Regions from separate parts of the Peribacillus sp. NPDC060253 genome, predicted to be linked through region 2. Evidence: riboswitches for the same ligand, from Rfam matches in the RefSeq annotation. Region 2 holds a riboswitch; the other holds the start of a gene.
What was found. Region 2 has a riboswitch for glycine ahead of glyA (serine hydroxymethyltransferase). Riboswitches for the same ligand answer to the same signal wherever they lie in the genome.

Region 1: linked by a shared signal. The riboswitch ahead of ACFWE9_RS18565 (IS6 family transposase) and the one ahead of glyA (serine hydroxymethyltransferase) in region 2 are both predicted to bind glycine.

What each region holds. Positions count from the first base shown of each region.
Region 1 covers NZ_JBHXAS010000078.1:5,536-23,459, reverse strand. The annotation lists gene speB (agmatinase) at 1-977, shown strand, start outside; glycine riboswitch at 1,168-1,267, shown strand; partial or broken gene ACFWE9_RS18565 (IS6 family transposase) at 1,764-1,923, shown strand; gene ACFWE9_RS18560 (ROK family protein) at 2,360-3,565, opposite strand; gene uxaC (glucuronate isomerase) at 3,803-5,206, shown strand; gene ACFWE9_RS18550 (glycoside-pentoside-hexuronide (GPH):cation symporter) at 5,357-6,760, shown strand; gene ACFWE9_RS18545 (glycoside hydrolase family 31 protein) at 6,927-9,329, shown strand; gene ACFWE9_RS18540 (DMT family transporter) at 9,799-10,695, shown strand; gene ACFWE9_RS18535 (hypothetical protein) at 10,926-11,048, shown strand; gene ACFWE9_RS18530 (laminin G domain-containing metallophosphoesterase family protein) at 11,329-13,107, opposite strand; partial or broken gene ACFWE9_RS18525 (class I SAM-dependent methyltransferase) at 13,454-13,624, shown strand; gene ACFWE9_RS18520 (GNAT family N-acetyltransferase) at 14,138-14,707, shown strand; gene ACFWE9_RS18515 (antibiotic biosynthesis monooxygenase family protein) at 15,223-15,549, opposite strand; gene ACFWE9_RS18510 (nucleotidyltransferase domain-containing protein) at 15,889-16,152, shown strand; gene ACFWE9_RS18505 (hypothetical protein) at 16,399-16,665, shown strand; gene ACFWE9_RS18500 (dihydrofolate reductase family protein) at 16,729-17,280, shown strand; partial or broken gene ACFWE9_RS18495 (IS5/IS1182 family transposase) at 17,508-17,663, opposite strand.
Region 2 covers NZ_JBHXAS010000115.1:952-12,471, forward strand. The annotation lists gene purU (formyltetrahydrofolate deformylase) at 1-755, opposite strand, end outside; gene lpdA (dihydrolipoyl dehydrogenase) at 1,100-2,497, opposite strand; gene ACFWE9_RS21660 (iron-sulfur cluster biosynthesis family protein) at 2,606-2,911, opposite strand; gene lipA (lipoyl synthase) at 2,950-3,828, opposite strand; gene gcvPB (aminomethyl-transferring glycine dehydrogenase subunit GcvPB) at 4,047-5,531, opposite strand; gene gcvPA (aminomethyl-transferring glycine dehydrogenase subunit GcvPA) at 5,524-6,876, opposite strand; gene gcvH (glycine cleavage system protein GcvH) at 6,878-7,273, opposite strand; gene gcvT (glycine cleavage system aminomethyltransferase GcvT) at 7,430-8,539, opposite strand; partial or broken gene ACFWE9_RS21690 (L-serine ammonia-lyase, iron-sulfur-dependent, subunit alpha) at 8,543-8,911, opposite strand; gene glyA (serine hydroxymethyltransferase) at 8,954-10,204, opposite strand; glycine riboswitch at 10,374-10,477, opposite strand; gene ACFWE9_RS21700 (amino acid permease) at 10,739-11,520, opposite strand, start outside.

The DNA of each region.
Region 1 (17,924 bases), on a different contig from region 2:
TTAATTTACCTTTTACCGGAATCTGTACTTTCGGGAAATATCCCGTATGTCCTGACCTAGACCAGTTAGATGCAGATGTAGCTGTTATTGGAGTTCCAAATGATATGGGAACACAATGGAAGTCAGGTGCAAGAATGGGTCCAAGAGGAATTCGTGAAGGCTCTACATTATATAGTTTCGGGTTAGATGGCGCCTATGATATTGAAAATGATATCATGTATCTTGGCCCGAAATGGAAAGTCGTTGATTGCGGCGATGTAGACATTGTACATGGGGATATGATGCAATCCCATGATAATACGGAAGAAGCCATTAGAAAAATCGTTTCAAAAGGTGCAATGCCGGTTGTTTTAGGTGGAGATCATTCCATTACAATTCCAGTAGGAAAGGGATTGGGTGAACTCGGGCCCTTTCATGTGATCCAGATTGATGCGCATTTAGACTGGGCAGATCACCGTTCAGGAATGCGGGTTGGACATGGAAGCTGCATCCGCCGCTTATCTGAAATGAATCATGTTCAAAAGATTTTCCAATTGGGAATTCGTGGAATCAGCAGCAGTATAAAAGAAGATGTCGATGCTGCCAGAGAATACGGAAGTGTCATCTTGTCTCCACGTCAAATGAGAAAGATGGGATTTGAACAGGTTCTGGAACTTATTCCAGCAGGTGAAAAATATTATATTACCATGGACATTGATGGCCTCGACCCATCGATCGCCCCTGCGACAGGCACACCTTCTCCTGGAGGCCTGCTTTATGATGAAGTCAACGAAATACTCCATGGGATTGCAAAAAGAGGAGAAGTAATCGGTTTTGATATGGTAGAAGTAGCTACTCCTTACGATCATGCGGGAATAACTGGACAAGTGGCAGCGCGCCTCTCATTAGACTTGCTTAGTTATGTTTTAAAAGAAAAAGAGAAAAACCAGGCTGCAATCAGCGATTATCAAGAGCAGAACTTCATAAAGAAGCATTAGTCTGTTAAATTTGAAAGCATTTGCTGATATAAAGTGATTTTCCTCCGTGTTATCTTTTCTTAGTTTCCTGAATAGGTATAAATAAAGAGGCGATTCCATAAAAAACACATAAGTAAATAATGTACAATCACCGAAGGAGCATGTTCCCAAAAAAACTTGGAACAAATCTCTCAGGTAAAGAACCACAATGAGACGCAACTCTTGAGAGAGCGTTTATAAAACGCCACCTAAGGGGAAGACTCTTTTTAGCATAGAGTTAAACTCTCAGGTAAAAGGACAGAGAAGGGAATGTTGCCATTACCTTCTCTGTCCTTTTTTGCGTGCAAAAACAGGGAACATGATATGGAGTGGCAGCAGCTATCTAAAAAAGAGGAAATAAGAATGAGTTTGCAGAAGAATGATTAAACCATTTTTGAAGCAATTGAAAGCGAAAGGCAGCGGCAACATCCAACATTAGAGTTGATCGCATCAGAAAACTTCGTCAGCCAAGATGAACGAACGGGCTTTGCCTCTCTAAAAATACCGTCCATTGGTGCATTAACCTGGAATGAAGATGGAGTTTAACATCTTCACCGACAAATGCTTTCCCTGTACGGGTAGTTCCAGGCATAACTTTCTTGATTATGTGTAAACATTTGATGCAGCCTGTTACTGCTAAAAAAATAAGAGAACCCCTTTGATCAAATGCCAGGCCATCTAACCACAGCATAAAATCATCCGATATGAACTTTCAGAATTTATCATTTTCTTCCATGTATATTCCGATTCCCTTGCCTTCAAGTATAGTACCTGTATCGTACAGTGGATTCCGAAGGTTAATGTTATCTAAGTGAATTCAGTGATAAACAAGCAGCCAAACGCTTTCTCAAGAAAGCATTGGCTTTATCGTATGTGTCCAGACGCCTGTCATAACAGTGGAAAAAACCACGCGTATCCTGTAGCCATTTAGTAGTTAAAAGATAGGGGAGAAGTCTGTTCAAAATCAGGTGAATTGTATCCACGAGCTGTTTGGATTAACCGCATAAAGTAGCATTCCGTTAGAAATCCTATTAGTTTTTTCAAATTCACATTATGTTTGCACCAGAACCAAATCCCATTAATTGAATCTTTTCTTCTTTTGTAAGTGTGGTCAAACGTACGTTCTTTTTTGGGTTATTGATTATTTGTGAATTTTTAAAAATAATAGAATTGGAAATTCTTATTGAAGGGAGACTTTATCTCAACTTCTAGATTAAGGGCTGTTCAGCAGCTAAAATTTAGGTTTAAGAGTAAATATCTGGGAATAAAAACCATAAAGCTTTTTTACTAAAGCTTTATGGTTTTTATAGCTGTTAGGAAAGCATCAGCCTAGTTTTCTGTGAGAAAGAATCCTTAACCTATAACTATTTGACAGACATATTATTCAGTGAATGAATATGTTCTATTGATTCAGGATATACAAAGTTAGGCATCGTAATTTCAAGAAAATTCTTAATCACCAATGCACACGCACCCAATTCACATGCTTTTTTTCCAATTGAGGATATTAATAATTCTCGATAATGAATTGTGGAGGAAGAAAGATTTTTCTTAATTTCATTTATAGAATCTGGGTATAGAGAAAGTAATTCACTATCAATTATTAGAACTTCAGGGTTATATATGTTGATGATATTATTCAAACCGATTGAAATATAATAGATGAAGTTTTCCATTTGTCTATGTAGTTCAGTATCGTTTTGATTAAGCCATTCTTCAATATGTTTATAAGTTATAGTACTAACTTGTTTTTCTTTAGAAAGTTGTGTTAAAAAGATTGACTCAGAAGCATATCTTTCCCAGCAGCCTTTGTTCCCACAAGCACAAAGGTCTCCTCCTGGTTGGATAATCATATGACCAATCTCTCCAGCATAGCCATCATGTCCTTTAGATAATTTGTTATTTATTACTATACCAAGGCCTATACCTGATCGAAGTGTTATGCATACCAAATTATCTGATTTATGAAATGTGTAGGCTCGTTCAGCAAAAGCTGAAAGATTTGCATTATTTTCAAGATATACGTTAACGTTTAACTCTTTTTCTAAATCATTCTTTAAGTCCACATCATACCAGTTTAACCGAGGAATATAATGAATGAGTTCATCTGTAGAGACAAGACCATGAATTGAAATTGCTACACCAATAAGTCCGTATCTAGACTTAAGGCATTCATTTTTATATTTATTAATTTTTTCAACTAGTATATCAAAGATATCCGAATAACTTGTCGTATGTATTTTAATAGTATCTGACGAAACAGGATGACCAAGAAGGTTAGAAAGAGTGAAAGAGATTTGACTATAATCTAAATCAATACCTAATGCATATCCTGCTGCTCCATTTAAAGATAGCATTATAGGTTTTCTTCCAACTTTTGAATGATCCTGCTGTGTCTCAATAATAATATCTTCATCAATTAAGCTTGCAATCTGTACTGAAATAGTGGCTTTTGTTAATGTTGTAATCTTAGACAATTCTGCCCTTGAAATTATTCCTGCTTCTACAATTTTACTAATAATTAAAGATCGATTTAATTTCCTGATATAAGCTGCATCACCAGTAGGCATAAATGTGTCCTCCAAATCTTAACTGACATTGTTCTTTATTATAGCATTTTCATTTGAAAAATATTGACTCTTAAATTAAAGAATTTTAATTGACTGAATTTTATAAACATGATAAATTATTTCTTATAATTAATTAGTTTACTAGTCGAACAAATTAAATTAACCAAAAATGAAAGTGTTTACATTGAGAGTTTTAATCTTATAAATTTGATTTTATTCCCCTAGGAGGAAAATAATATGAAATATTTTTTAGGAGACGATTTCTTACTTTCCACACCTACAGCAGTTCAGTTATATAAAAATACAGCAAAAGAAATGCCAATCTTTGATTTTCACTGCCATTTAGATCCAAAAGAAATTTTTGAGAATAAACATTATGAAAACCTTACTCAACTATGGTTAGCAGGCGATCACTACAAGTGGAGAACGATGCGAATGAATGGTATAGGGGAGCATTTTATAACAGGAGAAGCTAGTGATTGGGAAAAGTTTTTTGCTTGGTCTCAGACGGTACCATATTTAATTGGAAATCCACTTTACCATTGGACTCATATGGAATTAAAGAGCTTTTTTGACATTGATAAAAGACTTAGTCCCGATACCGCGCTGGAAATTTGGGAAGAATGCAATAAAAAATTACAAGATACGGAGTTTACACCGCAATCTTTTATTAAGAAATCTAATGTGCAATTTATTGGTACTACAGACGACCCTATATCTACTCTTGAATACCACCAATTATTAAACCATGATTCTACGTTTAAAACAAAGGTTGTACCAACCTTTCGACCTGATGGAGCACTGTTTATTGAACGTCCAACTTTTCAAGATTGGTTAAAGAATCTAGAGCAAGTAGTTCATCAACGAGTGACATCTATTGCAGAATTAATTAAAGGACTTCAATACCGAGTTGACTTTTTTCATGAAAATGGAGGCAGGGCAGCCGATCATGATATTCCTTACATGGAGTATAAAGAAGTAACTCTAGCAGAGGCAGAAACAATTTTTACAAAACGTATGAATGGAGAGTCGCTTTCACAAGAAGAATTGATCAAGTATCGATCTTTTCTTCTAAAAGAACTAGGGAAAATGTACGCTCAAAAACAATGGGTGATGCAATTACATATTGGGGCTATGCGAAATAATAATACAAAAATGAAAAATCTTTTGGGCTCGGATACAGGGTTTGATTCAATTGGAGAAGCAAACATCGCACGAGGATTATCGCATCTTCTTGATGCGCTTGACCAAGAAGATGCGTTGCCAAGAGTCGTATTATTTAATTTAAATCCTAAAGACAATCCGGTATTAGCCTCCATGATGGGGAATTTCTATGAAGAAGGCGTTCCAGGAAAAGTTCAGCTTGGTACAGCTTGGTGGTTTAACGACCACATTGATGGAATAGAGAAACAAATGAAAGATTTGGCTAACGTCGGGTTACTTAGTCATTTTATTGGTATGCTGACAGATTCTCGCAGCTTTCTTTCCTATGAAAGACATGATTATTTCCGTCGGATCCTATGCAGCCTAATCGGGAAATGGGTAGAACAAGGAAGGGTTCCAAACGATAATGTGCTTCTTCAAACACTGATTGAAAATATTTCCTATTACAATGCAGAGAAATACTTTTTACAGCGTTAATACAGGAATGCTCTTTTTGCTTATGAAAGATATTGTAAGTATCAAAGGGGGTGATAGTGCTTAAGGGTTAAAATAAACACTATTTCTGCTTCTTTATGAAAAGGTTTACAATACAGGGGTTATATATGGGAGAAAGAAGGGGATGGTTATATGGGATTACCAGTGGTTCCGGTTAAAAAGACAGCGGTCACCGCTTCTAAAAAGCTCACTTTTAAAGAAAAGTTGTCTTACGGTTTTGGTGATATTGGTAACGGCCTTATGTTTGATATGGGACAGTTATACCTTCTGAAATTTTATACAGATGTTTTAGGAATCTCCGCTTACTGGGGAGGATTGGTGTTTTTAATTTCTAAAATCTTCGATGCATTTGCAGATACAAGTGTTGGTGCATTTGTAGATTCAAGAACAAATATCTCAAAACGAGGAAAGTTCCGCCCGTTCATTTTATGGGGAACTGTTCCACTGGCATTAATGACGGTCATCTCATTCTTAGCTCCAGACTTTTCGGATAATGGGAAGATTGTGTGGGCGTTTATCACCTATATGGGGTTTGGTCTAGCATACTCAATTGTTAATATCCCGTACGGATCATTATCTGCTGCCATGACGCAAGATCCAATTGATCGTGCATCTTTAGGTTCATTTAGAGCAATTGGTAGTCAAATGGCACTTCTTATTTCTGGAATGGCAGTTATTCCGATTGTAGTTCAGTTTGCTAATAAAGAAATAGGATACATCGTTGCTATATCTGTGATGGTAATATTCGGAATATTTTTTCATCTTATTTGCTATCACAATACAACAGAAAATGTTATTAGAGCACCAAAAAATGAAAAGGTTCCGCTGTCTACGTTATTCAAGGCATTGGTTTCAAATCGACCTCTTATTGTATTGTGTTTAGCAGCTTTGTTCATGATTACTTCATCCAATATTCGCAACGCTGTTCAATTGTACTACTTAGAATACAATTTAAAGAATCCGGAACTTATGTCAATGCTATCATTTTTAAGTATTGGGCTCGCTGTAGTTGGTTCAATGTTCATTCCAACAATGGTAAAAAGAATTGGTAAGAAAAATACCTTCATGCTTGGACTTATGGTTTGCATTGCTAGTGATGTTTTGAATTTTGTATTGCCAACAAGTACGGCTACGTTTTTAACTATTTTCTCTTTGGGAAACTTTGGGTTATCGTTTGCACTTGGTCTACCTTGGGTAATGATTGCTGATTCTATTGATTATCATGAGTGGAATTCAGGAGAACGTACAGAAGGGATTGTTTATTCAACGTACAGTTTCTTCCGAAAGCTTGCACAGGCTCTCGCTGGTTTTATTCCAGGGGTAGCACTAGGGCTTATTGGATATGTTCCAAATATTCAACAGTCTGCAGATACACTGTTAGGTCTTAAAGGACTGTTATTTCTTGCTCCAGCAGCCCTCAATATTATTGGATTAATTATCCTATTTTTCTTCTATAATCTTACAGATAATTTATACAGTAAAATTGTAGCTGACTTAAAAGAAAGAAATAAAGATAATCAGCCTGACTTAAACTAAACCTAAGAGGAGACGTGACGAAAAAGTTTCTTAATTATTTTTGTATGCGTTTTATTAAAGGCAGTACTTTATTCTTGCATCAAATAATTATTAGAGAGCATCTCTGATGTTAGCTTAATCTTATACTATTTGATCTATAATATACACACAGAGAAGGAGATATCAAATGAGCATTAAGGAGAACTATCAGTTTACTTTCATTAAAGAGAATAACAATATTCTTGACTTTAAATTACTAGATGGAAACACATATGCAAAAATTATGGTGCTTGAAAAAGACATCATTCGAATCTTATTTACAGATGGAGAAAAATTAAAGCTTGATAAAACCTGGAGTGTAGCACCGGGACAAGCTGATGTTCCATTGGAGGGCCGTGATCGTTTGGATACAAACGGTTTTTCACTACCAAATTATGAATTTAGACAAGATGAAGATGAATTCATTGTAGAAACTTCACTCATAAAGATTCAGGTGAAGTTAAATGGATTTAAGATCAGCTGGTTTTATCGTGATAATTCTGAGTGGGAGAACTTTGCGAATGATCGACAAACTCAGGCATATAACTTTGATGGCTCACTTTGTCAGGACATAGTTCATTATTTAAAGCGCGATTTAAATGAACAATATTTCGGATTAGGTGAAAAAACGGGCTCAGTTGATAAGCATGGAAAGCGCTATCGGATGCAGACAATTGATGCGATGGGTTACGATGCAGAATATAGTGATCCCCTTTATAAACATATTCCATTTTATATTACACGACAGAAGAAAACTGGATTTTCATTTGGAATTTTCTACGACAATTTGTCCAGCTCTATTTTTGAATTAGGTACAGAGCTTGATAATTATCATGAGTTATACAGATATTTTCAAGCTGAACATGGTGATTTAGATTACTATATTATCGCAGGTCCGAAAGTTAAAGATGTCACTCGCAAATTTTCGTGGTTAACTGGGCAAACAATCTTTCCACCAAAATGGAGTTTAGGCTATTCTGGATCGACAATGAGTTACACTGATGCTCCGGATGCGCAAGTGCAGTTAAATAAATTCCTAAAGCTTTGTGAAGAACATGATATATTATGTGATTCGTTCCAATTGTCATCAGGATATACATCAATCGGCAATAAACGTTATGTGTTTAATTGGAACCATTCAAAATTTCCGTCTCCTAAAAAGATGGTACAGAATTTTCATGATAAGGATGTACGATTGTGTGCAAATATTAAACCATGTTTATTAAAAGATCATCCATTATTTAATGAGTTGAAAGAAAAAAAGATGTTTATAACAAACAGTAAGACAGAAGAACCTGAAATGGCACAATTTTGGGATGATATCGGCGCTTATTTAGACTTTACTAACAAAGAAACGTATGATTGGTGGAAAGGTCAAGTAAAAGAAAATCTGTTGTATTATGGAATTGATTCAACTTGGAACGACAATAATGAGTTTGAAATTTGGAGCAAAGACGCTACTTGCCAAGGCTTTGGCAAAAATAAAGAGTTTGAGCTAATTCGTGCGGTCCATCCGCTCCTTATGATGAAAGCTTCCTATGAAGCACAGTTAGAATACAATCCTGAATTGCGCCCATATCTAATATCACGCTCTGGTTCCGCGGGAATGCATCGTTATGTGCAAACATGGACCGGTGATAATCGTACCAGTTGGAAAACATTGAAATACAACATTAAGATGGGAATAGGGTTAAGCTTATCAGGTATTTACAATTTTGGCCATGATGTAGGCGGATTTTCGGGTCCTGCTCCTGAACCGGAGTTGTTCGTGAGATGGGTGCAAAATGGAATTGTTCATCCAAGGTTCACTATACATTCTTGGAATGACGACCAAACAGTTAATGAACCTTGGATGTATCCTGAAACACTGGAATCGATCAGGGCATTGATTAAATTTAGAACAAAGATCATTCCATATCTATATACTGCTCTGCACGAAGCCTATAATAACTATCAGCCTATCATCCGACCGACGTTTTACGATTTCGAACATGATGAAACTACCTTTGAAGAAAACGATGACTTTATGCTAGGTGAGTCACTCTTGGTTGCTTCTGTTGTCGAAAAGGGGAAGAGAGAACGGGAAGTTTATTTACCTAAGAATACTGATGGGTGGTATGACATTCATACGGGAAAATGGTATGAAGGAGGGCAAACAGTTGTAATTCCTGCGCCTTTATCCTATACGCCAATACTAGCCAAAGCAGGATCAATACTTCCAATCAATCAAGCAGAAGTCACTTTTGCAACTAAGAAAGAGGATGAAAGGGGATTTTTATTATTTCCTTCTAAAGGAAAAGGAAAGTCCTCTTACAAATTATATGAAGATGATGGTTTAACAAACAACTATTTGCATACATTTGCCTACATTAATGTTGAAATGGAAGCTGAAGAAAATGAGATTCAAGTGACAATTCATAAGAAAGGGTCCTATAAATTGCCATATGATCAGGTCACATTCCACCTCCCAGAAAATGAACAGAGAAAATTAATCGTCAATGGAATAGAACAGGACCGTGATAAAGGCACTTTTAATTATAAATTAAACTAGATTTTCGCTGAATACTTGATCAAATAATCCAAAGTTTATCATCCTCTTATAACGATTATGAGTTGTTATTTCGTTTTTTTTTATTTGGATGCCTGCGGGAATCTTTTGAACTTTATCTTTTTGATTTTCCTACAATAACCCAAATGGGCCCTTTATTGAAAACAGAGAATAGTTAATTTATATAGGAATGTAATCGTTATTTTAAACGATTACATTGTAAAAAGTCTCAAGAAGTATTTCGAGTAATCTATATCTTGGACATTCTGGGTGCTTCTGATACGAAGCACCTTTTGTTTAGCATGCTTTTCAAAACCTGATCGATCCGTTCCAAGCCCAGATGGTTTCCCAAAGAATGTACGCTAGTTACGTATTTTACTTTTTCACTTCACAGCAAGATGGAAATTTTATTGAAGTTCTCCCATATCCATGTTACCTTCAGGTTATAGTGAATGGTTGGGGGGAATAGGTTTTGAACACTAAGGCATTTTTATTGGCATCAATTACAGTTATTATTTGGGGATCTACATTCGCAGCTATTCGTGCAAGCCTCAATGGCGGGTATTCAGCTGGACATTTGGTACTTGTTCGTTATCTTATAGCATCAGGGATTTTTGTCCTTTATGCTCTATGGCCTGGAGTGAAATTTCGTCTCCCGAAAAAAGAGGATTTATTGAGGATATCGATCCTTGCATTAATTGGTATTAGTATTTATCATATTGGGGTGACGTTTGGGGAACAGACCGTTTCGGCGGGAACTGCTGGAATGCTGATTGGTTCAGCACCTGTTTTCATCGCTATCATCGCTTCTATCGTTTTAAAAGAACGCCTTGGCCTATTCGGATGGATTGGTTTAGGAATAGGTTTCACAGGGATCACATTAATAACTTTAGGTACTGCAGGTCCTTCTCTGGATATTTCTGAAGGAGCCTTTTTAGTGCTGATGTCTGCTGTTGCATCAGCGGTGTTTTTTGTTTTCCAAAAGCCTCTGTTTAGCCGCTATAATCCGATTGAATTGACAGCTTATTTCACATGGATTGGTACGATACCCTTTTTTATATTTGTTCCTGGGCTATTTCAAGACATGCAACACGCTACAATGGAAGGGCATTTATCAGCTATTTTTGTTGGTATTTTCCCTGCGGCCATCGGTTATGTCACATGGGCAATTGCACTATCATTAGGAAAAGCCAGTTCCGTTTCTAGTCTGTTATATATTGAACCTGTAATAGCCATTTTCATCGCTTGGCTATGGCTGCAAGAGGTGCCGAGTACTCTTTCAGTCATTGGAGGTGTGATTGCGATATTAGGGGTTCTTGTAGTTAATGGGTTCGGAAAGTACAAATCAGTAATGAAAAAAGCTGCATGAAAATTCAGGGTCTTTTCAACCGGGAATTTTTGAGGGCTTTTTATAAATAAGACTAGATATATTCATGGAAGCAGATATGAAAGAATCATCGAAGAACTGCTTGACATGATAAATCATCAAATAGCCACAAGCTGGGCTGCAGACTGTACAGATCGCATTTCGAACAAAAATAGCCGCATGTTGATCGGCCATGAAAAGCGATAAAAGCAAGTAACACATGGGAGAATTAAGTGTGGGGGAAGCTTGCAAAGCTGCTTTCACAGCCCATGCTGCTGCGTTGCAGCAGGATTGCCACTGCACATATGTTTGGGCATCCGCTTCATGAATCCACCTACCAGCGTCTTTTTGATTAGCAAGACCAGTTTAAACCAACTTGAAGAAATGTTCAATTTTCACAGCATTCCACCTTTTTTATGTGGGATGATCGTTCATCCTTCCAAATCCTTGGAAAATGCCGATTTATAAATAGTAATTAACAACTGGTATCAGGTTTTGGAAAAAAATGATGTTAATGCATGACAGCTTGAATGACTCAACAAAAAGGGTGGAGTAGTCCACATAAAAGGAATGAACCCAGGTTGATTGATTGTTCAGGATACCTGGGGAATTCGATTTTTTTCCTTGTGTTTCAAATTACTTAAAGTTAAATCTATTTTTAAAATCCCAATCCAATTTAAATGAATTATTTTCCCCTGTTAAAAATTTATAATCAATATAAGTTTTTTCCTTTTTAGACATTTCATTGACAAATGGGGAAAAGGTACGGAAAAGCAGTTTGTTTTTCTTTTCATTAAATTCCACAAGTCTTAGCCAACCATTTCCCCCGCGATAATTCGCTTGGTAATTGACTAGCATTTGAATGACATCATTCCCTGCTGAGTTCTGTTTTACCTGATGTGCTATCCCAAAATAATGTCCATTAACCGTCATGAACACTTGATTGTGATCCTTCACAAGTTCATCCCAGATCAGTCGGCCATTAGACGACTCGGCGGCTATGACTTGATTACCTTTAACCTCTGGGGAAATAATATCATGTGAGACAAGGATGGTTGGTTTATCTTTATGCTGATCTAGAACCTTTTTTGACCATTCTAAGTCCTTATGCAGATTTTTCATATCTACGATCAAGACTAAGTATTCATAACTTCCTGCCTTAGCAATTGCATAAGAGCTATATCCAGATTGGGACGACCCCTTATAGTATTTTTTATTCACAAATCGTTGCGGACCATAATGTGTTAAAAAAGGATTTCCATCAGCATAGTCATGATTACCTGCTGCCATCATATATGGAACTTCATTTTTATCCAAAAGGGAAATGGCTCCGAGGGAAATCTGCCATTGTTTTTCTGAATCACTATCGACAATGTCCCCAACGAATGTATTCATAATGATATTGTTCTTTTTCGTATTCTTGGAAATCCAATTCATTTGGCTATTGAAAATCTCGGGATTTTGGCTTGCGTATTTCTGGGTATCTGGAACAAAAAGAAAATTATAATTCTTTTTATTCGTTAGAAAGGGCAATGATTTGTTTGATCCTTCGAATGGTTCATCGTCACGAGCATCCTGAACAAGCCATTCTTTTTCTGTCAATGCCTTATTAGCAATCCGTATTTCCTGGATATTTCCTGCAAATAGTGTTCCCAATTTATTTCCCCACTGAGATGCACCGATGTTCCAGCCTTTACCTTTTATAGCTGCAATGCCTATAACTTTTTCTGATTTTCCGTAATCACTAACGCCATTCAAAGTTAAAGTCGTCGTGCTACCGTCATTAACTATAGCCAAATGATACCATTCATCAGGATTTAACAAACGAGACCAATTACTTACATTATATTGTAGGTTGGATGGATGGCTTGACCATTGAATTTTTTGATCACTGGAAACAGTTAATGCAGAAAGAATTTTTTTCTCCCCTTCCATTTTATTAAGTGCCGCAGCCTGTCCTTGTCTTGAAAACATGCCCATACTGCTTTTTAAATTACTTGGCAATTTGAATATTGTCTCGATGGTGAATCCATGATTGAATTTCTCAGAATTTATAGGTGCATCCTTTTTTGTTTTGAAATATCTTCCTGATGGGGCGTTTTCATAATTAGCGAATTTCAAACTATCCATTTTTTCTTGATTATAATAATCTTCTTTAGACCATTGAAGCATATTTTTTAATTCAGGCGAGGCCGGATCACCTATCGTCACCAACTCTAGATCATTTCCATGTTTGCTTGTATCTTCAATAATTAAATTACCTTTATCGATTGAGCCACTTTTTACATGTTGTTTTGTAAATTTCCAGTCAGCCAGGATATTGCTTCGGTCGCTTAAAGAATTTGCCGAATTGGCAATACCAGGAACAATCAAACATAAGAGTGATAGACCTATAAATGCCTTTTTCATCTTCATAAAACACTCACCCCAATAAATTTTGATCAAGCCATTTAAGAATAACGGTTTATATATTTATTCTTTTTTAACTACCTAGATCATTTGTGGAAAACTATGCCTAGGTAGGGAGAGTCCGTTAAAGGCGCAATATGGTATAGTTTGCTTATCTTCTTGATAACTTATTAAGGATGAGTAAAAAAGACTTATTCTTTTAAAAGGGATTAGGAGATAAGACCTAATTCGTACAATTTAACTTGTTGATCGCTTTAATCACAACAAATTGTCAAAAGTGAATATGAAGAGTTGTTATTTAAAGGAATTTGAAATTTAGATGGCGGGGTAGGGAAACAAGCAGTGTTTTCGTATAAGGACAGTTGAAGCTGCGGGGGAATGGCCTGTATTAAAAGAGCTAATACCAGAGCTGCGAAATAAGAGTGTACTTGATTTGGGCTGCGGTTTCGGATGGCATTGCCGATTTGCCCGTGAGCAGCAAGCCAGTTCCGTCGTTAGTATTGGTATTTCCGACAACATGCTTTAAAGAGCACGTGAAAAAACGGATGATACTTTCATTTCATATATTAAAATTGCCTAGGGCTGCTTTTCACTATCAGGGACCGTCAATAAGTTTGTGTAAATAAGCAATTCCTTTTCCTACGGATTTTATCGACTTGTGTGCTTTAAACATCCATTGTATATGTAAAAATTCCTTTTCTCTGACGCAAATTTTCCTTTTATGAATTTGAGTTAAGTAAGCTTTAAAAGTTCTACTTCAGCTATTTTTTATACCCTCTCCTCCTCGCCCAATTCAGGTATATTTCCGTATGATTAATTCCTAATTCTTTTCCAACGGCCTTACAACCCATGACAGTTAGCCCCCATAATAAACCAACTATCCTATTAATTATTATCCGAATTTAACGAAAGTAGGGACGCATTTTTTTTATTAACATTTATTCTTTCATCTATAAATCGTTGATTATCGGCTTTAATTAGGTAATGATTGAAACAGTAAAATATGAAAAAGGGGACATTAGAGGAGGGAAATTGGATGGGGAAAGAATTTCCGTTTATTGAAACAAAGCGATTGATTTTAAGGGAAGTTACAAAAGCAGACGCGGGTGATATGTTTACATATCTATCTGATACGGATGTAGTGAAGCCAATGGGATTAGATCCATGCCAAACAGTAAATGACGTATGGGATGAAATTAAGTGGTACGAATCTATATTCCAAGAAGGTACGGGAATTAGATGGGGAATTACATTAAAAGATTCCGGTAAGGTTATAGGTAGCTGTGGTTTTCTTAATATGGTCACCAAACATCATCGAGCTGAAATTGGATATGAATTAAATAAAGAACATTGGGGAAAAGGCATTGCTAGGGAAGCGTTGGAAGCCGTTGTTATGTATGGGTATCGTCACTTTCACCTGGAAAGGATTGAAGCTTTAATTGAACCTACAAATCACCCATCCCAAAAACTAGTGGAAAAACGAGGATTTAGAAGAGAAGGATTGCTGAGGCATTATGAATATACTGGTGGCAAATTCGATGATTTATATATGTACTCACTAATAAAAGAGGATCTTAATGATATTTCCTTTAATTCATTATCATGATTTTAAATGAAAACTTGGTTATGTTTTTTACTTTTTTTGATGGTTCGTAAAGTTTGAACGTTGATATTCACTCCAGGCACGCGCTTGCCCCGCAGGAGTCTCGTACCTTCCGTTCTAATCAACTTTGTTTTGGAATTTAGATAGAAACCCTTTTGTCTATATAAGGGGATACTGAACAGTCTCATCCCGAACCAAGATTTTAAAACAAGACTAGGTTATACTCTAGTTTTTTTGTTTTAAGACCCTCTCAATAGATTGAAGAAATTTTGCGACACTCTTGCCGAATAACTGACTAGCCAAGACCCCACAGACGCCTGCGGCGAGGAGGCTTGGCAGACAGTCGGCGGAAAGGGAGCAGATTTCTGAAATCAATGGGAACGTTTATTATAGAAAAAACTACAGGCAAACTAGCTTTTCTTCGAGTTTGTCTACAGTCTGAGACCGCTAAAAAAGCGGTCTTTTTATATAGTGAAAATCATAAAAAAGTCATGCAAGTACATGAAATCTTAGTATTTTTACTTACTTGTATAATCTCTCTCAACCTTACAAATCCGGGTTGTGTATGACGAGTACCAATCTTTCATACCTTTTTCTTGAGCTTTTTTGTGGGCGGCATTTTCTTTCCAGAGCTTAATGGCATCGAGGGAACTCCAATAGGATACAGTAATTCCTACTCCGTTTTGATCTCTCACACTTTCGACTCCTAAGTAGCCTTCTTGTTGAGCGGCAAGCTCATCCATGAAATCTGCGGTAGAGTTGTAACTTTCGGCATCTTTATCGCTTCTTTGGGAAGTGAAAATACAAGCGTAGTAGGGTGGTTCAGGTGTTTTTGCAAATAACATGAAATGATGCCTCCTTCTATCCTAATATTCAAAATAATACCACATCGGTTAGACCATGGATACAGCATTTTCCTATAAGGAAATCTTGCTTAAAACCCATTATCGGGAAGAAGCAGAATGGAAGCCAGCGATGTAAAAAGGCGAAGGTGTGCAAATTTCTCAGATGCTAAGAAACGACTACTATTCAATAGGACAATTCAGAGGGAGAAGGGATTTTTTTCCTGCCCCACGAATATATAGTTTTGTAGGTTTTTCTAAGAAAGGGATGATTTTAATGTGTGGGATTTGTCAGTAAACATATAGAAAGAGATGCATTTACCAAAACATCGCGATATTCTATTGAATAATGCATTAAAGGATTTATCAGCAGATCCTAATGTTTTGGCAATTTACCTAGCCGGTTCATTACCAAAAGGAAATTTTGATAATTACTCTGATATAGATTTGCACACCATTGTCATGCCAGAACGGATAGCGGATTTTTTAAAGGGAAAAAGAAATAGGGCCAATAACTGGGGAACTGTTTCATTTCACGAAGACTACAATCCTTCTTCACCGTATGTCATCACTCATTATGATACCTTTGTAAAAGTGGATAGCTGATATCAATTACCTGAGGAAGTTATACCATCCATCTGGTTAAAAGAGGTTGAAGTACTATATGATCCTTTTAATATGATGAGTTATGTTATTCAGGAATCAGGAAAACTAGTTTATAAACCGTCACCAGATGAAGTTGAGCATTGGAGAGGAAAGCTGCTTGCTTTTATTCATGAAACTTACAGAGCTGTTATGAGGGAGGAAATATTTTATGCACTTTCTAATCTTGATAGGATACGGTGGCTAATTGTGTCTGGTTGGTATATGGAAATGGAAGAACATGTAGATGGGCCCTATGGGGTATGGACGAAAATCGAGGGTAAAAGAAGTAAATTAAATGAAATGCAATTATTCCTTTTGACAGGTTGGGATTGTGGCCGTAATTCAAATGAAATCATGAAAACGATGAGAGGTATGTTCCCAGAATTCCTTAGATTGAATAAATACCTAAGTACTCAAGTGGATATTGAAGCAAAAGAAGACCACATAAAAAAAATAATGGATATGGCTATATGATACAAGTTTTCTACTAAAGCCATGAATGGCGCTCGAATAGAATGTACTTGGAGGGATGACAAAGTGGCGGAATTGGTTTATCATGTTGCAGTCTCATTAGACAATTTCATTGCGGACCAAGGGATTGTAGATGGGAATATTAATCAATCACTTTTCTTATTTGAAGGGGAACATGTCCCGGATTTTTTATCCGATATTCAGCAATATGAAGCAGTGTTGATGGGGAGAAAAACATATGAGTTTGGTTTTCATTTTGGAGCTAAGCCGGGTGAACCTGGCTATAAAGGGATAAAGCATTATATATTTTCAAATTCCCTTCAGTTCGAATCGAACGAGGAAGTAGAGCTCATCCAAGGTGACTCTGTAGCATTTATTGAAAACCTCAAACAGCAAGGGACCGGTAAGCTATGGTTATGTGGGGGAGGAGAACTGGCTGGAACGTTAATCAACCATAAACTCATTGATCAATTGGTGCTGAAAGTGAATCCAGTCATTATCGGTGAAGGTATACCTCTATTTGGAAGCGTAAAGCCTTGTCTTAAATTAGATTTAGTTGAAATGAAACAATATCCAAACAGTGTGATTAAATCCACGTATAATATTATATATACCTAAGAGAATACGAGTTGTCCGAAAAACTTCATTCCTACATACAGGAGTGCTTTTTAATAAATAGTGAGGGTTGCGTTGGCAGCCCTCAGTTTGTAGACAAAAGGGGTTCGGAATTAAAAAATTCCGAACCCCTTTTGAAATCCCTTTTGAATTTTCGCCTAAAGTTAAGAGATTGGTGCTCTACGAACCCAATATGTTAGGCCATTTTTGGACCTTCCATGTCCAATTGGCCCTCCTACCTCTGAATACATATCTTTCACCAAGTCATAAATGAAAGTGAAATCAATGGCCTCCATTTTACGAACCAAATGGTTCGGTGGCACCAGTTGATCTAAAGTAATCATTTCAAGTTGATCCCGCTGAATAGAATCATGTTTAGAAAGCATCCTTATCACCTCAAGTTTTAATACTTCTATTTTAAAACCAAAATACTCTAGGCATAAGGGTTCTATCTAAAAGTTAAAACAAAGTTGATTGGAACGGAAGGTACGAGACTCCTGCTTAGAAAAGCGCGTCTAAGGGAGACCCCGCAGGCGAAAGCCGAGGGCGGACCGCCCGCGGAAAGCGAGTGCCCTACGTTCCAATCAACGTCCAAATTGTACAACCCTTTTTTTTTGGAACAAACAAAGTTCAAACGTGTTGTAACT
Region 2 (11,520 bases):
TCTATTGTATGTCTATGATTAACCCGCTTTACATCTTGCTGAATAATGGGTCCTTCATCAAGATCATTCGTAACATAATGAGCAGTTGCTCCAATTAACTTAACACCACGATTATAGGCCCTCGCATAAGGATTTGCTCCGACAAACGCCGGTAAGAAAGAATGATGAATGTTAATAATTTGATTTGGAAACTCCGATATAAATGTAGGGGAAAGAATTTGCATATATCTAGCCAAGGCAATAAAGTCTACTTTCCCTTTCAGTAGTTCTAGCGCTTTCTGTTCTGCTTGTTGCTTTGTTTCATGAGTTAAAGGAATATGAAAATAAGGAATGTCATAACTTTCTACTATTTTTTTAAAATCAGGATGATTACTGATCACCATCGGGATTTCTACTGGAAGTTCATTTGATTTCCAACGCCATATAAGCTCCATAAGACAGTGATCCATTTTGGATACAAAGATGGCCATTCGTTTTCTTTTCTTATTACCACTTAAGCTCCATTCCATCGCATAAGCCTGAGCCAGAACTTGTAAGTCCTCCTCAAGTTTTGCATAGGAAGCATCAACGTCATTTAAATCAAATTCGATCCTCATAAAAAACATACCTGCTTGTGGATCCGTGGTATGTTGGTCAAAATGAACAACATTTGCTTTGCTTTTTAATAAAAGGTTAGATACAGCCGAGATAATACCTGGCTTCTCTGGACAAGATATTAATAATTTAGCACGGTTAACATTCACTTCTTTATACAATGTGGTCTCTCACCATCCTTTATAGTTGTAAGTATAAGTTGTAAAAAGCTTTCGAATTCAGAATGATGGCTAAACACAACCGCTTTCGGGGTCCGAACAATACTGTAACTACAATTTCAATTCTAGCCGACATGAACTACGGTGAAGGCGGGCGATAGAACCTTAAAAATTACTGTCAGACGTTTTTCCTTTCACACCTTCATATCTTCAATTTTCATAGTGCTTAAAGTAGAGGAAATATACTACCTGATACTTAATGCCTTGCTTCTCCCACCTATAAGAATGTTCTCCCTTCCCACTATGAAGGAAGGTTGTTCGCCTCTATTCTTTTACATTTTTTTTAGCTAGGCGTGTATTTCCTTACCATATACAGCTAGGGCAGCTTCCCCAATTGCTTCCGCTAATGTAGGGTGAGGGTGTATCGTATGCGCAATATCCATAGCTGTTGCATTTAATACTCGTGCAAGACCCGCTTCTGAGATCATATCGGTTACATGAGGTCCGACCATATGCGCTCCTAACAACTTACTAGACTCTTCTTCAACAACAAGTTTGACAAAACCGTCTGATTCACCAAAAACAAGTGCCTTTCCAATCGCACGGAAGGAGAATTTCCCTGTTTTTACTTGATACCCTTTCTCCTTCGCATCCTCTTCTGTTAGTCCAACACTAGCTATCTCCGGGCTACTATATATGCATTTTGAAACAAGCGATGGATCAAGTGGCACAGGGTTTTCTCCTGCCATATGTTCAATTGCGATGATTCCTTCATGTGAAGCAACATGGGCAAGCTGCAATCCTCCAATTACATCTCCAATTGCATAAATGTTTGGCTCATCCGTTTGATAATACTCATTTGTTTGAATAACACGTTCGACTTCAACTTTCGTATTTTCAAGGTGAATGCCTTCTATGTTTGGTAATCTTCCGACAGATACTAATAATTTTTCTGCTGAAAATGTCGTGTCTTTTCCTTTATATTCCGCCTTAATAGAGACACCCTCACCTTTTTCTAACGATTCTGGAAGCACCTTTGCCCCTGTTACAATTTTCACACCTTTTTTCTTCATTAGTCGCTGTACTTCCTTTGAAATATCTTTATCTTCCGTCGGTAAAATGCGATCGGCATACTCTATCACAGTCACTTCTAATCCAAAGTCAATAAGCATCGAAGCCCATTCTATTCCAATAACACCGCCGCCGACAATAATGATGGAATTTGGGAGCTCTTTCATTTGTAGCGCTTCATCCGATGTCATCACATATTCGCTATCTGCCTCTAGGCCGGGTAATGTCCTTGGACGAGATCCTGTTGCTATTAAAATATTTCGAGGGTTTAATATCATTTCCCCTTCTTCATGATTCAATTTCACTAAAACATCCTTCGACTGTAAAATACTTCCTTTACCTTCAAGAACATCAATTTTCCCTTTTTTCATTAAATGTTGTACACCTTTAAATAAGCGTTCAGTAATTTCTTCTTTCCTGGCCTGTACTTTTGAGAAGTCCAGTCCTACTTCCGGTACAATAACACCGTATTTATCTGCATTCTTTGCATTCGAATATACCTCTGCACTTCTTAATAATGCTTTACTTGGAATACAACCTGCATGAAGGCAAGTTCCACCAAGTTTACCTTGTTCAACGACTGCCGTTTTTAATCCTAATTGAGACGCACGAATGGCCGCAACATATCCACCGGTGCCGCCGCCGATGATAACAACGTCATAATCTTGATTCATCAAATACTTCCCCCTTTTGGTTTTATAAACATGGGTATATGGATAGTGTAAGAAAAACAACTCATTAAACACGATCCATTCTATTAATAGGTCAGCCGTAACGATTCTTTAAATTATTTCAATGGCACATGCACTGGATGCAAATCTTTCTCCAACAATAAAGCCATGATCTTCTAAATAATCAATTTGTGTCTGTTCATCTAAATAGCGTTTTGTAAAAAGATCTAATCTAAGGTGAACTCCCTCATATTCAATAATTGTATCGTTTCTGCGGGGCTCGTCCAATACGAGGGAGAACTTCACCGACAACCCGCAGCCGCCGGCAATATCAGCGTCAATGCGAGGAATTTGCGTATCCTTACGTGACATTTCCTTCAGTTTATTCATGGCTGCCTCTGTTATTTTGACTATCAACTGATTCTCCCCTTTCTTAATGGATTATTGAAAAATGATTACGCGTTAGCCTTAGTTGCACGGACTTGCTCATCTGCATGATACGAGGAGCGAACAAGCGGACCGGCTTCACAATGACTAAACCCTTTTAACATGGCAATGTTTTTAAGATCTTCAAACTCTTCTGGACTCCAATACTTTTCGACCTTCAAATGTCGTTTAGTCGGCTGCAAGTATTGACCAATAGTCATAATGTCCACATCATTAGCACGAAGATCATCCATCGTTTCCATAATTTCTTCTTTTATTTCTCCTAGGCCAATCATAATGCTTGATTTCGTCGGGATAGTGGAATTCATTTGCTTTGCCCGCCTTAAAAACTCTAGTGAACGTTCGTATGTTGCACGTGCACGAACTTTTGGAGATAAACGTTTTACTGTTTCAATGTTGTGATTCAATATGTCTGGCCCTGCATCCATTAATGTTTTTAAGTTGTCATATTCCCCATTCAGATCGGAGGGGAGAACTTCAATACTGCAAAATGGATTTTGCCGCCTCACTGCCTTTACAGTTTCCGCAAATACCTCTGCTCCGCCGTCTTTTAAATCATCACGAGCAACAGCGGTAATCACAACATGCTTTAAACCCATTTGCTCTACTGATTCTGCGACACGTTCAGGCTCTTCCCAATCAAGCTCTGATGGTAGTCCTGTTTGAACTGCACAGAACCTGCAAGCTCGTGTACATATACTTCCTAAAATCATGAAAGTCGCCGTTTTTCGGACCGCCCAGCATTCATGAATGTTAGGACATCTTGCTTCTTCACAAACTGTATGAAGCTTTTTTTCACGCATCATTTTCTTTAAGCCCGTATATTGTTCATTCGTATTTAATTTAATTTTAAGCCATTCTGGTTTACGAAGATTACTGATGGACATTTTATTTCTCACTCCTATGAGCATATGTAATTTTAGCTTAAAGAGGTTATTCAATTGCCTATAAAAAGACCGATTGAGTTTCTCCGTTCCTCTGACATTTTGGTTCTTTTTGTCATCCTTTTTACACGAGCTTATATGAAACCACCATGAATGAAATAATGAGATTTGAGATTCTTCTCTTTATTTTCATCCCTGGTGGTTCATGTTCAATCATTCATTTATGACTTTACTGTTTCTTCCTCTACTACATCCTCTTTGGAATAACGCAAGATTGGTTGTCTAGCTGCTTGGACCTCATCCAATCGCCCAATGACCGTAGTATGTGGTGCGTCTAAAACAACACCTGGGTTTTCTTCCACTTCTTTGGCAATTTGAATCATTACATCCGCAAAAGCATCGAGTGTTTCTTTCGACTCTGTTTCTGTCGGTTCAATCATCAAACATTCCTCAACATTTAACGGGAAATAGATGGTCGGCGGATGGTAGCCGAAATCTAGCAGACGCTTTGCCATATCAAGTGTTCTTACACCCAGCTTTTTCTGCCTAGATCCAGATAGGACAAATTCATGCTTACAAATTTGTAAATATGGCGCCTCAAAATATGGCTCTAATCTTTTACGAAGGTAATTAGCATGAAGCACGGCACTTTCAGATACTTGGCGCAGCCCTTCAGGACCCATCGTGCGAATATAAGTATACGCCCGCAAGAGAATTCCGAAGTTTCCATAATACCCTTTTACCCTTCCGATAGAGTGCGGATATTTAGCATTCAGCACATATTTATCACCTTCTTTTTCTATATGCGGCACTGGCAAGTAAGGAGTAAGTTTCTCTTTCACACCGACAGGGCCTGCCCCTGGACCACCACCTCCATGAGGCGTCGTAAATGTTTTGTGAAGATTTAAATGCACGATGTCAAAGCCCATTTTACCTGGTGTTGTTTTACCTAAAATGGCATTAGCATTCGCTCCGTCATAATATAATAGGCCCCCTGCTTCATGAACAACCTGAGCGATTTCCACAATTTCTTTTTCAAAAAGTCCAAGGGTATTCGGATTTGTCAACATTAGTGCAGCTGTATCAGGTCCCACATGTTTCTTTAATGCTTCAAGATCAACTAATCCATTTTTATCGGATGGGATCGTAATCGTTTGAAAACCAGCAACACTTGCACTTGCAGGATTTGTACCATGCGCGGAGTCTGGAACAAGTACTTTCGTTCTCGTTTCACCTTTTTGAGCATGATACGCCTTAACCATCATTAAACCTGTCCATTCCCCTTGAGCCCCAGCAGATGGCTGTAAAGTTACAGCATCCATTCCTGTAATGACAGCTAGCTCTTCTTGTAATTCATATAAAACTTCTAATGCACCCTGTACTGTTTCAACGGGCTGATATGGATGAATGCGGCTAAAGCCTTCCAAACGTGCCACATCTTCATTTATTTTCGGATTGTACTTCATCGTACAAGAACCCAGTGGATAGAATCCATTATCTATCCCATGGTTTTTATTAGAAAGCGCTGTGTAATGGCGGACAAGCTGCAACTCTGATACTTCTGGGAGCTCCGCCGGTTCGTCACGAATTAAATGCTTTGGAAATTTGTCATTTATATCAACATAGTCAACGTCACTATCCGGAATACTTGAACCTACACGTCCTGGACGACTTATTTCAAAAATTAACTCATTATATTCAACCATTTACAATCGCCTCCAAAGCATCAACAAATTGGTCAATTTCTTCTTTTGTTCGCTGCTCAGTCACAGCTAGCAGCATTTGATTTCCAAAGCCGTAATCACTTTCTAAATCAAATCCACCGATAATACCCGCCTTAAGAAGTTTTGTATTGACTTCCTTTACCGGACGAGGAAGCCCGACAACAAACTCATTGAAGAATGGTGCTTCATTGATTATGGTAAAGCCCCTCTGTTCTAAAGTTTTCGCCATGTAATCAGCTTTCTCAATGTTTAGCTGTGCCATTTGACGAATCCCTTGCTTTCCAAGTGATGTCATACAAATAGAGGAGGCAAGAGCATTTAATGCCTGATTGGAACAAATATTGGATGAGGCTTTATCACGGCGAATATGCTGTTCACGCGCTTGCAGTGTTAACACAAATCCACGTTGTCCTTTTTCATCTGCTGTTTGCCCTACAATACGTCCTGGGATTTTGCGCATGAGTTTCTTACTTACCGCAAAATAGCCGCAGTGTGGACCGCCAAAGGACATCGGGATTCCTAACGGCTGCATATCACCGATCACAATATCTGCCCCAAGCTTCCCAGGAGCTTGTAAGAGTGCTAGTGCAAGAGGATTGGCGCTTACGATTAAAAGGGCACCTTTTTCTTCCGCCATTTTCTTAATTGCTTTTAAATCCTCTATCGAACCGAAGAAATTTGGATATTGAACAATTACGGCAGCAGTATCCTTATCAATTTGTTCTTGCAGCTTCCCTAAATCTGTAACCTCATCAGCAAGAATTACTTCCTCAACTGTGTACCCCGGACCTCCAGCTACTGTATGTAAAATAGCACGGGATTCAGGATGTACCGCTTTGGATACAAGCACTTTTGAACGTCTTGTAGATGCAACGGCAAGTGATGCAGCTTCTGCAAGCGATGTAAAACCATCGTACATGGAAGAGTTAGCCACATCCATTCCTGTCAACTCACAAACCATCGTTTGAAATTCAAAAATCGCTTGTAATTCACCTTGACTGATTTCCGGCTGGTAGGGTGTATAAGCTGTGTAAAATTCGGAACGTGAAATCATATGATTTACTACACTTGGAATATAGTGATCATATGTACCCGCACCTAGGAAAGTTGGGTAATGATTCGCATTTTTGTTTTTTGTAGCAAGCTGATTCATTTTTTTTAAAAGAAGCGGTTCAGGAACCGCCTCTGGAATGTTTAGCTCATCCTGCAGGCTAATTTCAGCTGGAATATCTTCAAATAACTCATCTATAGAAGAAATATTTAAAAATTTAAGCATTTCCTCTTGGTCCTGTTTCGTATCAGGAAGGTATCTATAAGTGGCTGTCATATTATTCCTCTCCTTCATTAGTAAATGCTTGATATTCATCTTCGTTTAGAAGTGAATCTAACTCTTCTGGATTGGACATTTCTACTTCGACTAACCACCCTGCTTCAAATGGATGCTCGTTAATCGTCTCTGGAGCGCCTTCTAACTCTTCGTTTACAGTAACTACCGTACCTGAAACAGGTGAGTAAAGTTCGGAAACTGCTTTAACTGACTCGATCGTTCCCATCGATTCATTGACAGTTACTTCATCATCAATCGCTGGATTTTCAACAAAGACGATATCACCTAGTGCCTTTTGTGCATAATCAGAGATTCCAATACGTACACGATTTCCTTCTAATTGTTGCACCCATTCATGTTCTTTGCTATATCGTAAACTTGATATTACTTTTGTCATTGTATTTTCCCCTTTTCGTTTTTTTACTATTCACATAATTCTGAATATATTTTAGGTAATTTACTCATAGCAGGTTGTCGATTTCGGGCTGCATGCAAGGTAACGGACATCAACTAAGAAAACTACACGATAACTCTATTAAAATATTATTTCCACTTATCTTTTGTAGAATGGTGCATTAACAATAACGGCTTCAATCATTTTATTACGGATTTCCACTTTTATCGGCGCCCCCACTTCAGCTTGGTCTGCTGATATCAAAGCAAGACCTAAGCTTTTCTTCAAAGATGGTGATTGTGTTCCGGATGTAACAATACCTATTTCCTCTCCACCTTTAGAAATTACCTTGTAACCATGACGCGGAATCCCCCGGCCTGTTACTTCAATCCCCACTAATTTTCGTTTTAATCCAGCTTTTTTTTGTGCTGTAAGTGCAGATTTTCCGATAAAGTCACTTTCTTTGTTCGTCTTTACGACAAAGCCGATTCCTGCTTCAAGCGGGCTGATATTGTTACTTAGTTCTTGGCCATAGAGTGCAAGACGTGCTTCAAGCCGAAGCGTGTCCCGTGCACCAAGTCCACATGGTTGTAATCCATTCGTGGTTCCTGCTTCTAATAACTTCTCCCAGAGTACTACCGCTTTGTCTGCTGCTAAATAAAGTTCATATCCATTTTCTCCTGTGTAACCTGTACGGGATACAAGTATGTCGGTAATCCCGGATATGCTGACATGTTGGGCGAATTTAAAAGAGCCAATTTCTGATAAATCTATTTCCGTTAACTTTTGCAAAATGCTTTCTGCCTTTGGACCTTGGATCGCAAGCTGGGCGATGTCTTCCGAAATATTTTGGAGCGCCATCTCTCCTTTTACATGCTGCTTCATCCATTCGTAATCTTTCTCAATGTTTGCGGCATTAATAACAAGTAAATATTTTTCATTCCCTAATTTATAAACTAATAAATCATCGACCGTTCCGCCGTCTGGATAGCACATTGCGGTATACTGTGCTTGATTGATGCTAAGCTTTGTTACATCGTTTGTAACAAGGTAGTTAATATAACTCTCGGCATCTTTCCCTTCCACAAGTACTTCTCCCATATGAGAAACATCAAAAAGTCCTGCTTCTGTTCGAACAGCTTCATGCTCTTCTAAAATGCTGGTAAATTGAACTGGCAGAGCCCAGCCACCAAAATCAATAACTTTTGCCCCGTACTTTTTATATACTTCAAAAAGCGGTGTTTGCTTTAATGCTGTTTCAGTACCCATGATCTACCCCCGATTATGATTTTTTGTAAAATAAATGTTCTTTCTCCGTTTACCGGTTTCTTTCATCGCCAGGCCTCCAATTGACGTTTCTCGAAGGGTCCTTGGCATATCATTTCCTACCTTATACATGGCTTCAATTAACTCATCACTAGGTATGCGGCTTTCAATCCCAGCTAGAGACATGTCGGCCGCTGAAAATGCAATCGAGGCTCCAATCGAATTCCCCTTGATGCAAGGAACTTCAACAAGTCCTGCGACTGGATCACAAACCAATCCTAAAAGTGACTTCATCGCAATGGCTGTCGAATTCACGGTTTGCTGTGGCGATCCGCCTTTTAACTCAACGATTGTCCCAGCTGCCATGGCCGATGCAGGTTTCAGCAAAGGAATAATTCCATTGAGCTACCCCTTTTCTTACACAGTAATTGGCTGTTGAAATAACGGATAAACATCACAAATCCCTTTTGTTATTTCTTTTGCTTTCTCAAGAACCTCTTTATTTCCTTTACTCTTTAGAACAGTTGCAATCACTTCACCAATTTTCACCATTTCTTCTTTCTTCATGCCTCGAGTCGTTAAAGCTGCTGTTCCCATTCGGATACCGCTCGTAACAAATGGCTTTTCTGGATCATATGGAATCGTATTTTTATTAACGGTAATGCCCGCTTCTTCTAATAATTTCTCTGCTTCTTTTCCTGTTAAATTCCACGGACGCAAATCTAAAAGGACAATATGATTATCTGTTCCACCAGAAACAAGGGCTGCACCTTCATTTTTTAATGTTTCGCCAAGTGTTGCAGCATTTTCAATGACTTGTTTCGTATATTCCTTAAAGCTTGGTTGTAAAGCCTCGTTGAAAGCAACCGCTTTTGCTGCAATGATGTGCATGAGTGGGCCGCCTTGAATTCCTGGGAACACTGATTTATTAATCGCTTTGATAATTTCTTCATCGTTTGTTAAAACGATACCCCCGCGCGGTCCTCTCAATGTTTTATGAGTAGTACTTGTCACAACATCTGCATATGGGATTGGAGATGGGTGAAGACCAGTTGCTACCAGCCCTGCTATATGAGCCATATCCACCATAAGTTTTGCACCAACTTGATCGGCAATTTCTTTAAATCGTGCAAAATTAATCGTTCTTGGATAAGCACTTGTCCCTGCAATAATCAATTTAGGTTTTTCTTTCTTTGCCATTGCTTCCAACTCATCATAATCAATTAATTGAGTATCTTCTTTAACTCCGTAGGACACCACTTCAAACCATTTTCCTGAAACGCTGACTGGACTTCCATGTGTTAAGTGGCCACCATGTGAAAGGTTCATTCCCATCACTTTATCACCAGGCTGAAGCAGTGCGAAAAAAACTGCGAAATTGGCTTGTGCACCTGAGTGAGGCTGAACATTTGCATATTTGGCACCAAAAAGCTTTGTTAAGCGTTCAATAGCTGCTTGTTCTGCCACATCGACAAATTCACATCCACCATAATAGCGCTTTCCTGGATAACCTTCTGCATATTTATTTGTCATCACGCTTCCCATTGCCTCTAATACATCTGGGCTAACGAAGTTTTCTGATGCAATTAATTCCAGGGTTTGATGTTGACGTTGTCCTTCCTTCTCAATCGCTTCAAAAATAGTTAAATCATTTTGTTTTAAACTCATTTTTATTTTCCTCCTAGACATTTTTTACTTATTCTGAGTTTTAGTATGATTCGAGACCTAAAACCTCTTTCCCGCTACAGCTACTTTTCTATGAAGACTGTTAAAAACAGTATGCTTTACTACCTTTTTTGCACGCAAAAAAGGACAGAAAAGGGTAACGTAGCGTTCTCTACCCTTCTCTGTCCTTTTACCTGAGAGTTTAGCTCCATTTTTAATAGAACCTTTCCCCTTTGGTGGCGTACATGTTTATACGCGCTCTCCAGAGGTGCGTCCAGTTGTGGTTCCATCTACCTGAGAGATTTGTTCCAAGGGTCTTTTTGGAACTTGCTCCTTCGGTGGCTTGTGTCGCATTGCACTCTCCCACAACTGTCATCCGCTTATTCAATTTGGTAAATTTAGAATAGTAGTTGTGGCTAATTATGTCAAGCATTTTTGAAAGCGCTAACAAAACTATTCTAAAATAATCTTTTTCTCATCAAAATATGATCATTCAGATATCTTAATGGTTGCTTATTAATGCGGGCAGATTGCCACTTAATTTCCCGCTGCCTTCCTCTGATTCGAATGATCTACCTCCGTTTTCCGCATCTTATAAATCGCAATCAGCATAATAAACCAAATAGGAGTTACGAACAAGGCAACACGAGTATCCTCCGAAAGGGCAAGCACAACAAGTACGAACACTAGGAAAGCAAGGATCAAATAATTAGAAATTGGATAAAGTGGTAATTTAAATTTGTTCATTTTCGCTAGATCTGGCCTTGTTTTGCGGTATTTTAAATGACTGATGACAGTAACTCCCCAAATAAAAATGAAACATACTGTAGAAATACTTGTAATTAACGTAAATACTCCTTCTGGCATTAAATAGTTCAATACAACGGAAATTAGAATGACGACAGTTGAAAAGGCCAATGCATTGGCAGGTACTTTACGGGCATTAAGTTTTGCAAATGGCACAGGTGCATTTTTATCTTTGGCAAGTGAGTATACCATCCGGCTTGTACTGAAGATTGCGCTATTACATGCTGAAGCAGCTGATGTTAGGACGACAAAATTGACGATACCAGCAGCCGCAGCGATACCAACAGCCACGAATACTTGGACGAATGGGCTTTCCGATGGGATGATTGCGTTCCACGGATAAACACTCATAATGACAATAAGTGCGCCAATGTAGAAAATTATTATCCGAATAGGAATATTATTGATTGCTTTTGGGATAACTTTTTCTGGATTTTCTGTCTCACCAGCTGTAAGTCCTACAAGTTCAATACCAACAAACGCAAACACTACCATCTGGAATGAGAGGATAA